3 regions of the Allobosea sp. 05T438 genome follow, and region 3 is predicted to be linked to each of the others. Evidence: riboswitches for the same ligand, from Rfam matches in the RefSeq annotation. Region 3 holds a riboswitch; each other region holds the start of a gene.
The links. A riboswitch is a leader RNA that binds a small molecule or an ion and turns the genes downstream of it on or off. The one in region 3 is predicted to bind thiamine pyrophosphate.

Region 1: it holds a riboswitch for thiamine pyrophosphate, as region 3 does, so the genes downstream of both, thiC (phosphomethylpyrimidine synthase ThiC) here and thiO (glycine oxidase ThiO) in region 3, are expected to answer to the same signal.
Region 2: it holds a riboswitch for thiamine pyrophosphate, as region 3 does, so the genes downstream of both, AC1DIN_RS10340 (LuxE/PaaK family acyltransferase) here and thiO (glycine oxidase ThiO) in region 3, are expected to answer to the same signal.

The regions. Positions count from the first base shown of each region.
Region 1 is NZ_JBFTKQ010000007.1:94,049-97,444, reverse strand. It holds gene AC1DIN_RS16040 (OmpA family protein) at 1-901, shown strand, start outside; gene AC1DIN_RS16035 (hypothetical protein) at 1,297-1,539, shown strand; TPP riboswitch at 1,609-1,713, shown strand; gene thiC (phosphomethylpyrimidine synthase ThiC) at 1,793-3,396, shown strand, end outside.
Region 2 is NZ_JBFTKQ010000003.1:400,416-403,811, forward strand. It holds gene AC1DIN_RS10335 (acyl-CoA reductase) at 1-1,157, opposite strand, end outside; gene AC1DIN_RS10340 (LuxE/PaaK family acyltransferase) at 1,163-2,239, opposite strand; TPP riboswitch at 2,329-2,456, opposite strand; gene ggt (gamma-glutamyltransferase) at 2,595-3,396, shown strand, end outside.
Region 3 is NZ_JBFTKQ010000002.1:119,578-122,973, reverse strand. It holds tRNA gene AC1DIN_RS04380 (tRNA-Ser) at 1,031-1,121, opposite strand; TPP riboswitch at 1,319-1,420, shown strand; gene thiO (glycine oxidase ThiO) at 1,498-2,493, shown strand; gene thiS (sulfur carrier protein ThiS) at 2,477-2,674, shown strand; gene AC1DIN_RS04365 (thiazole synthase) at 2,676-3,396, shown strand, end outside.

The DNA of each region.
Region 1 (3,396 bases), on a different contig from region 3:
TCAGGGAGCGCAACGCTTCGACGATATCCGGGCGCGGCGTGAGGAACGGCGCGAGGGTGATGTCACCGTCATCCGCGAGCCTGGCCGCACCATCATCCGCGACGACGACGGGCGCGCCATCATCCGCCGCGACGAGGACCAGCGTTTCCGCGATCTCGGCTGGCAAGGCCGCTCCGAGCGCCGCGACGGCGAGATGCGGACCGTGTTCGAGCGTCCCGATGGCACGCGTATCGTCACCGTCACCGATGAGGAGGGCCGCCTGATCCGCCGTATCCGCATCGATCGCGACGACCGCGAGGTGGTGATCATCGACAACACCTTGCGTGACCGTCCCGGACGCTTCGCCGATGATGTCGTCGTGCTGCCGCCGCCGCCGCTGCCGATCCCGCGCGAGCGCTATATCGTCGATGCCGATCAGGCCGACGAGGCACTGATCTACGAGACGATCATGGCGCCGCCGATCGCCGCGATCCCGCGTCGCTACACGCTCGACGAGGTCCGCTACTCGCCGGATCTTCGTGCCCGCATGCGCAGCGTCGATATCGATACGATCAACTTCGACACCGGTTCCTGGCAGGTTTCGCCGGACCAGGGCCAGCGTCTGGCCGTGATCGCGGATTCGGTCCGGCGGGCCCTGCAGAGCTCGCCCAACGAGGTCTTCCTCGTCGAGGGGCATACCGATGCCGTCGGCTCCGATGTCGACAATCTCTCGCTCTCGGATCGCCGGGCCCAGTCGGTCGCCGAGATCCTGACGCGCGACTTCCAGATCCCGCCTGAAAACCTGACCACCCAGGGCTATGGCGAGCAGTATCTGAAGGTTCAGACCCAGGACGCCGCGCGCGAGAATCGGCGCGTGACGCTGCGGCGCATCACGCCGCTGCTGACCGGTCAGAACCGCTGATCCCGCACGGGGCTGCTCCATGGGCAGCCCCGTTCTTTGCGGCGCGCGAGGAACCCCCGCACGCCCACGGCGGTTCCTCTTCCGGAGGGAGAGCCGATGGGAGATGCAGCCATGAAGATGTCCGCTCTGGCGATGGCAGGCCTGATGCTCGCGGGTTACTTCGCGCCGTTTCCGGCATCGGCTCAGAATGCTCCTCCTGCGGTGAAACAGCGTGCTCCTGGCGTGCCGGTGAGGCCACGTGCAGATGAGACCGTTCGGCCGCCGCCCGGCGAACGGGCCGCCCCGCCGCMCGCCGACAGGCGCGAACCGCGCGATGACGGAGCACAGGCTGGCCCGCCGCAGCCCGGTCGCGATCTGCCGATGCCGCGTGCGGTGCCGTCGATCATCAGGCCCTGATGCCGTTCAGGATTTGGCAAGGCGGGCGCATTAGCGTCGCCGGCATGAGCGACGCCGTCTCCCTTGCCCGCAGCATCGTCACGATGCAGGCCGCCTCGACGCAGCAGGCGCTGTCCGCCGAGATGATCAAACAGAACGCGCAGGCCGATCAGAGCCTCGTCACCATGCTCCAGCAGAGCGTCGACCAGAGCAAGGCGATGCTCCCGGCCGGGCAGGGCGCCCTTGTCGACCGCTCCGCCTGAAGAATTCCCGCCTTCTGATCGTCTGCCGCATCACCCGTTGCCAAGCGGCCTCGCTGCGCCTAACCTCCGTACCGTTCCGAGGGGTGCCCGCAAGGGCTGAGATGGCTTCCGAAGCCGAACCCGTCGAACCTGATCCGGGTCATACCGGCGGAGGGACTGGAACGCGATCGCAGGGCGCAAAGCCTTGCCCGCAGACAGCGACTGAACCGCTTCGACGCCGGATCTCCTGACCTGTACCAAGGAGGAGATCCCCATGAATGCCCATATCAAACCCCAGAAGAACAGCGTCAAAACCGCGCCGCAAAGCGTGACGACCGGCCCGATCATCGGCTCGCGCAAGATTTATGTCGCAGCCCCCGAACATCCCGAAATGCGCGTGCCGTTCCGCGAGGTCGTGCTGACCACCGATGCCGAGCCGCCGGTGCGCATCTATGATCCCTCCGGCCCCTATACCGAGACCGAGGCGAAAATCGACCTCAACGCCGGGCTGACGCAGCCGCGCCGGGCCTGGCTCGATGCCCGCGGCTTCCAGACCGTGCCCGGCCGGGCCGTCACCGCTGCCGACAACGGCCATATCAGCGAAGCGCAGCTCGTGCCCGCCTGCCCGGCGCAGCGCCCGATCCTCGAGGCGAAGCCGGGCCAGATGACGACGCAGTACGAGTTCGCGAAGGCGGGCATCATCACGCCCGAGATGATCTATGTCGCCCATCGCGAGAATCTCGGTCGTGCCGCCATGCTGGAAGGCGCGCGGGAGCGGCATGCCGATGGCGAGAGCTTCGGTGCCAGCGTGCCGGAATTCGTAACGCCCGAATTCGTCCGCGACGAGATCGCCCGCGGGCGCGCGATCATCCCGGCCAACATCAACCACCCCGAGCTGGAGCCGATGGCGATCGGCCGCAACTTCCTGGTCAAGATCAACGCCAATATCGGCAACTCCGCCGTCACCTCCGGCGCGGCCGAGGAGGTCGAGAAGCTGGTCTGGGCGATCCGCTGGGGCGCCGACACGGTGATGGACCTCTCCACCGGCCGCAACATCCACAACATCCGCTCCTGGATCCTGCGCAATTCGCCGGTGCCGATCGGCACGGTGCCGATCTACCAGGCGCTGGAGAAGGTCGGCGGCGATCCGATCAAGCTCGATTGGGAGGTGTTCAAGGACACGCTGATCGAGCAGGCCGAGCAGGGTGTCGACTATTTCACCATCCATGCCGGCGTGCGGCTTCCTTACGTCCCGCTGACCGCCAACCGCGTCACCGGCATCGTCTCGCGCGGCGGCTCGATCATGGCGCGCTGGTGCCTGGCGCATCACCGCGAGAGCTTCCTCTACGAGCGCTTCGACGAGATCTGCGAGATCATGCGCAAATATGACGTCTCGTTCTCGCTCGGCGACGGCCTGCGCCCCGGCTCGATCGCCGACGCCAACGACCGGGCTCAGTTCGCAGAACTCGAGACGCTCGGCGAGCTGACCAAGGTCGCCTGGGACAAGGGCTGCCAGGTGATGATCGAGGGCCCCGGCCATGTGCCGATGCACAAGATCAAGGAGAACATGGACAAGCAGCTGCGCGAATGCGGCGAGGCGCCGTTCTACACGCTCGGACCGCTGACCACCGACATCGCGCCGGGCTATGACCACATCACCTCCGGCATCGGGGCTGCGATGATCGGCTGGTATGGCTGCGCCATGCTCTGCTACGTCACGCCGAAGGAGCATCTCGGGCTGCCGAACCGCGACGACGTCAAGACCGGCGTCATCACCTATCGGATCGCGGCCCATGCCGCCGACCTCGCCAAGGGCCATCCGGCGGCGAAGATCCGAGACGACGCGGTCTCCCGCGCCCGTTTCGACTTTCGCTGGGA
Region 2 (3,396 bases), on a different contig from region 3:
ATGCGGTTCAGGCCAGTCGGGCTCAGGGTTTCGGGCGCCTCGACATGGACCACGCTCCAGGAATCGCTGGGCTCGCCGAGGAGTTCGGCCCCACCGTCCATCGCGCGCATCTCCTGCGCGCCCCGCCATGCGGCGATCGACGCGGCTTCGCCTTGCGACAGGGCGCGGCGTGGATGGCGATGGACGAGGGCGCCGAGCTCCTGCGCGAGGTAGCGCGCGAATTCGGCGGGGGCGACCCGTCCGCCGCGCTCGACGAAGAGCAGCTGCGGCGAGTAGCAGCCCTGCTGCTCGTAGCGGGCGACGTCATGGGCCGCGAGCCGGGCGAGCGCCGGTGCCTTGCGGCTGTCGAGCGCTTCGCGGGCGATGACACCGAAACCGATCTTGTGGCCATGCGGCAGGAAGCGCGTGGTGACCGGCAGCTTGGCGCGCAGGGCCGCGAGCGTGTCGTTGCCGCCATAGGCCATGACGGTGTCGGCTTCGCGCAGGAAAACCGGTTCGGCGGCCGCTTCGCCGCCCTTCCACCAGACGATCGCGAGGCATTCGCCGAGTTCCGGGTCGATCTCCGCGAGGAGGCTGGCGAACCACCCCGCGGTCAACGGCTCGGCCGAGGCGAGCTTGCCCACGCTGCCCGCCTTGACCAGCAATCCGCAGATAAGGCTCCAGAGCGAGAGCGCCGGGACGTTGCCGGCCCAGACATGCAGCAGCAGTTCCGGGCCGTGGGCGCGCAGGTAGCCGCCCTTGGGCGTCGGCTGGAAACCTTCGAGCACGGCGGGATTGGCGAAATCCTCGGCTAGGAAGCGCAGGAGCTGCGGGCGCCGGAAGGTCTTGAGATAGCCGGTCAGGCCGAGGCGGACCGTCTCGCGATCATAGCCGGTGACGATCGGCAGGAGATGCTCGGCCTTGCGTCGGAGCGGGTGCCCGCGGTCGAGCAGACGCGCGACGGCGGCGTCGATCGCGGTGACGATGCGGGCGGTGTCCATCTGCTTCAGCCGGGCGCGTGCATTGCTGCGCACATGCTCGCAGAGAGCCGCGGCCTGTGCTTCGTCGAGCTCCGGCAGCGCGATAGTGACGCTTTCGCCCCAGGCACTGTGACTGACCTCGCGCCAGCGCAGCGCCTCGCGGTCCAGGCCGGGCAGATGGCCTGCGTGCTCGATCACGGCGGTCAGCCCCGCGCCGCCGCAAGGAACTCGGCAACCGCGACCGAGCAGCCCTTCGAGGCTTCGCCGTCGACGCGGCCGAACAGCTTGAAGCCACCCGGGACGATCTCGCCGGCGTCCTCGGTCAGGATCGCGGAAACGCAGTTGAAATGCGCGAGGTCGTGATGGACGATGACGCCGCGCTGGCCTTCCGGCAGGTCCGCCCCGGTCAGCGGATCGACGACGCGGCTGCGGATCCAGTGCGGGCCGGATTTGACCGAGGGGCAGGTCTCGTTTCCGTCATCGTAGAGCTGCGAACTCAGCTCGGTCATCCCGTACATGTTGATGCAGGCCGAGCGCGGCACGCCGAAGGCGGCTGCGAGCCCGTCATAGAACTCATCGGGGCCGAGCTCCCGTGACTGGCCCTTGAAGCCGCCGGTGTCGAGGATCAGGCTGCCCTCCGGCAGGGCGAAGCGCCGGCCGCTCGCGGCGAGCGCGTCCAGCACGGGCACGAAGGAATAGCTCGCGCCGAGCAGGGAATAGGGCTCACCGCTCGCTTCGACTTGGGCGAGCGTCGATAGCAGTTGGTCGAGATCGAGACCCGCAGCGTTGATGAAGACCTGTGAATCGGACGTGCCGCATTCGCGCCGGGCGAGCGAGAGATAACAGGCGAGCGAGGAATTCGGCAGTGCCGTCTCATCTGGGAAGAGGACGCCCATGCGGATGCGCTCGCGGTCGCGCATGAAGCGCTTGCGGAAGTTCACCAGCATCGAGTCCTTCCAGACATCGAGCGTCGGGTGGTAGCTGCGGCCGCGCACGCCCTGCGTCGTGCCGCTCGTCATGAAGACATGGCTAGCCGCTTCCGGCGGGATGCAGCTCAACGTCAGGTCCTTGAAGGCGGTGATCGGCACGGCCGGGATGTCGCGCCAGCGTCTCACCGAAAGCGGCGTACGGCCGCGCTGCAGGGCAAAGCGCCTGTAGGGCTCGTTGTTGCGGAACTGATAGGCGAAGACTTTCAGCGCCATCGCCTCGAATTCGGCTTCCGTGGCATCGGGAAGCGAGATGAACGCGAGGAGCGCCTCGATGATCTCGGCTTGCGTCACTGCGGCTCACTCCGTTCGGACGTTCGCGGGCAAGCCGGGAGCGTCGATCGCAACAGGATCATGGGCGCAAGCTGGAATCAGGGCCCGTGACGGCCGCATGTCCCGCATCCCTACGCCGGTATGATCCGGATCAGGTTCGGAGGGTCACCGCGTTGCCGGGCCAAAAGCCCCGCGGGCGGAATCTCAGCCTCCTAGCGAGGCCCCCCTGGGAACGGGATTTAGGTGGGGCTTCGGGCCATGGCTTGTCAAGCATTGCCGGCGCAGGGCCCGCCGCTTTCGGCGAGAAGCCGGGACATGGCGCGCATGCTGAAGAAGAGGCTCGACGCGGGCCTTCAAAACCGTTTCTGTGCCGGCCATGAACGTTCCTGCGCCGCCACCCCGCATCGCCTCCTTTACCTGCGAAAAGAAGCCGGCCACGGGCTCGCGCGGGATGGTCGTCACCAATCATCCGCTCGCCTCGGCGGCGGGCGCGCAGATGCTGCTCGGCAGCGGCAATGCGATCGACGCCGCTGTCGCCTCGCTCTTCGCGCTGACCGTCGCCGAACCGATGATGGTCGGCATTCTCGGTGGCGGCCTGAGTCACATCCGCCTCGCGGATGGACGCCATGTCGTGATCGACAATCTCTCGACCGCGCCGGGCCATGCGACGCCCGACATGTATGACTGCCTTTCCGACGAGATCGGCAGGCAACGCGACACCCGCGACCGCGAGAACGTCGTTGGCGCCAAGGCGGTTGCCGTTCCGGGCGCGCTCAAGGGCTGGTGCGAGGCGCTGGCACGCTTCGGCACGCTGCCGCTGGCCGAGGTGCTGCAACCTGCGATCGGGCTGGCGGAGCGCGGCTTCATCGTCACGCCATATCTCTCGAACTGCATCACCGACAATGCCGGTGATCTCGCCCGCGACCCGGGCCTCGCGGCGATGCTCCTGCCGGGCGGCCAGCCGCTTCAGCCCGGCATGCGGCTGATCCAGTCCGATTATGCCGCGAGCCTGAAACTGATCGCGGCGGAAGGGCCTGAGGCGCTCTATGGCGGGCGGCTCGGGCGCGCGCTGACCGACTATATGGCGGCGAATGGCGGCCTGATCGATCAGGCCGATCTGGCGAATTACCGCATCGAGATGCGCGAGCCTATCCGCGGCTCCTATCGCGGCTATGAGA
Region 3 (3,396 bases):
GGAGCGCGCGCGGCAAACGACCCCGCCTGACCACCGGGACGGGGCTCGTCGACGATGGCCGCACGTCGAATTTGGGGACATAGCTGCCTTTCGGGATCGATATGACGATCTCATCCGAAACCCCGGCGGTGACATAGAAGAGTTTCAACGCGCGCCGAAGATGCCCAGCCTCAATGCGGACGACCGGGTCGGAGTGCGCGTCGAACAAGGCATCCCGCCCGAAGACCTCGACCGCGATCGCATACGCCTTAATGCGGTCGGCGCGGCCCGCGATAGCCTCCTCGACAACATAGTCCAGAAATTTCCGCGACCGCTCCGTCGCATCGAAATCCGGGCTTTTCAGGATGCGACCAAGCTGAGCCCTGACGCTTTCAGCTTGGGGAATGCCGGCGGCCCCCGTTTCGCACGGTGTGTCTGCGGCCGAAGCAACCGGTGAGGAACCCAGGATACTCCGCGCTCGCATGATACTCCTCCCGCGAGGACACGCGCTCGAATACTAAATATTATAGCCTAGTATGGGATTTTCGGCCGGACATACAAGTCGATCGACGTTCGCGCCAAAGGCGCGGGTCACGACGCTGCATCTCCGGCGACAGCCGCTGGTCGAAGCAATCCGCAGCTCGCCGACGCTCGCCCACTGCGGCAACAGATCTACTTCTGCTTCGCCAATGCGGTCTGGAATTCAACCGCCTTTGGTATGATTGGCCAGGCCCGGAAGCGGGACGTTGCCGAAGTGAAACGCCCTTAAGCAGACATCTCAGACGTCGGCAAGCGGCCGACCCCGCTTGTCAGGCGCCTCGTGGCGAATGTCTCACTTGGGGCGCCACCAGACCACGAAGGCAAACCTGTGAATGTCTGGCTCGGGGCGGCAGCCAGAGTCTGCTTATGGCGCGAACCGGAGCGCATTGCTCAATGAATGATCGCACCTCGCGCCACCCAGGTGACTTGCGAGCGAGAGGGAGTGTTTGGGTATCCGCAACTTCCGGTCCCCGATTTCTCAATTAAATCATCTGCTTAGTGCAGATAGAAGTGGCGGAGACGGAGGGATTCGAACCCTCGATACCCTTGTGGGGTATGCTCATTTAGCAAACGAGTGCCTTCAGCCTCTCGGCCACGTCTCCGGCGAGAGGCTCTATGCCTGATTGCAGAGGCCTTTGACAAGCCTCGCCGATAACTTCCTTCGTACGACCTGTGCATTCGCGCGAACGCGGCGCTCGACCACTCCCGTGTGAAGGGAGTGCTCGAGAGGTAAGAGGCCGCCGCAACGGAGCCCTGCGCCGGCCTGGCTTGCTCCCCGGCGGCGCTGCCACTAAATTGCTGTTGTCCGTTGGGGTGCCGAAAGGCTGAGAGGCGTGGCTTGCGCCAACCCATCGCACCTGATCCGGGTAATGCCGGCGAAGGGAACGGTCTTCGGCTCGCAGACAAGTTGCTCGCGCCTCAGGCCGCTGCCTTCCCGGGAGCAGGGAAAGCATGACGGCAGCACGTCCTCAGTCAGGCCTGACAGTCGCGGTGGTCGGCGCCGGCGTCGTCGGTCTCGCCTGCGCCACCGAACTGCTGGCGCGCGGCGCTGACGTCACCGTGCATGAACGCGGCCCGCGCGTCGGGGCCGAGGCCTGCTCCTGGTATGCTGGCGGCATGCTCGCGCCCTGGTGCGAGGGCGAGAGCGCCGAGGAGCCGGTGATCCGGCTAGGGCAGCAGGCAGCCGACTGGTGGGAGCGTCATGCCGGCGGCGTCGTCCGCAAGGGCACGCTCGTCGTCGCGCCAAGCCGGGATCGGTCGGAGCTGCGCCGCTTCGGCCAGCGAACCAGCCATTTCGAGGATATCGACGGCGAGGCCATCGCCGGGCTGGAGACCGATCTCGCCGGGCGATTCTCGCGCGGTCTGTTCTTCTCTGGGGAGGCGCATCTCGATCCCCGACAGGCGATCGCCGCTCTGGGCGAGCGGCTGGTCGCGAACGGCGCCGTCATCCATTTCGACAGTGCGGTCGAACCGGCCGATCTCGATGCCGATATCGTCCTCGACTGCCGCGGGCTGGCTGCGCGCGATGTCCTGCCGGAACTGCGCGGCGTCAAGGGTGAGATGCTGCTGCTCCGGAGCGACGATATCAGCCTGTCGCGGCCGGTTCGTCTGCTGCACCCGCGTATCCCGCTTTACATCGTGCCGCGTGCCGACGGGCTCTTCATGGTCGGTGCGACGATGATCGAGAGCGGGGAGCGCAGCCGCATCTCGGCCCGCGCCATGCTGGAGCTGCTCGGCGCGGCCTATGCGCTGCATCCAGCCTTCGGCGAGGCGGAGGTGGTCGAGATCGGTACCGATGCCCGCCCGGCCTTTCCCGACAACCTGCCGCGGCTGACACGCCGCGGGCGGGTGATCCACGTCAACGGACTCTACCGCCACGGTTTCCTGCTCAGCCCCGCGATGGCGTGGATGGCGGCGGAAGCCGTGTCCAATCCGCAATCCAGACCGGAGATGCTGCATGACCTTGCTGCTTAACGGCGCGCCGCAGGAAATCGCCGCGAAGACGCTGGCGGAGGCGCTGGCCGAGCTCGGCTATGGCGGCCGCATCGTCGCGACGGCGGTGAACGGCGAGTTCGTGCCGGCGCGCAAGCGGGCCGAGATGCCTTTGAACGATGGCGACCGCATCGAGGTCGTCGCGCCGATGCAGGGAGGCTGAGATGGCGTCCTTCTATGGTTTCGAGCCGCAGAATCCGCTTTTCCTCGGTACAGCGCAGTATCCGTCTCCCGCGATCCTGGCCGAGGCGGTGAAGCGCTCGGGCGCCGAGGTCGTCACCGTCTCGCTGCGGCGGGAATCGGCCGGCGGCGCCGGGCAGGCGTTCTGGGCGCTGATCCGCGAGCTCGGCGTCAAGGTTCTGCCGAACACGGCGGGCTGTCACACCGTCAAGGAAGCGGTGACCACCGCACAGATGGCGCGCGAGGTCTTCGGCACCGACTGGATCAAGCTCGAGGTGATCGGCGAGGACGACACGCTGCAGCCGGATGTGATCGCGTTGGTCGAGGCCGCCCGCATCCTCGCCGATGACGGCTTCAAGGTCTTTCCCTACACCACGGAGGATCTCGTCATCGGCGGGCGGCTGCTCGATGCCGGCTGCGAGGTGCTGATGCCCTGGGGCGCACCGATCGGGTCGGGCAGGGGGCTCAACAACCCCTATGGCCTGCGCAGCATGCGTCAGCATTTCCCTGACATTCCGCTCGTCGTCGATGCCGGTATCGGCCTGCCTTCACATGCCGCACAGGCGATGGAGATGGGCTATGACGGCATCCTGCTCAACACCGCCGTCGCCAAGGCGGGCGACCCCGCGGCGATGGCGGAGGCCTTCGCGCTCGCCATCCGCGCCGGCCGCCAGGCCTTCGCCGCGCAGCCGATCGAGGCGCGCG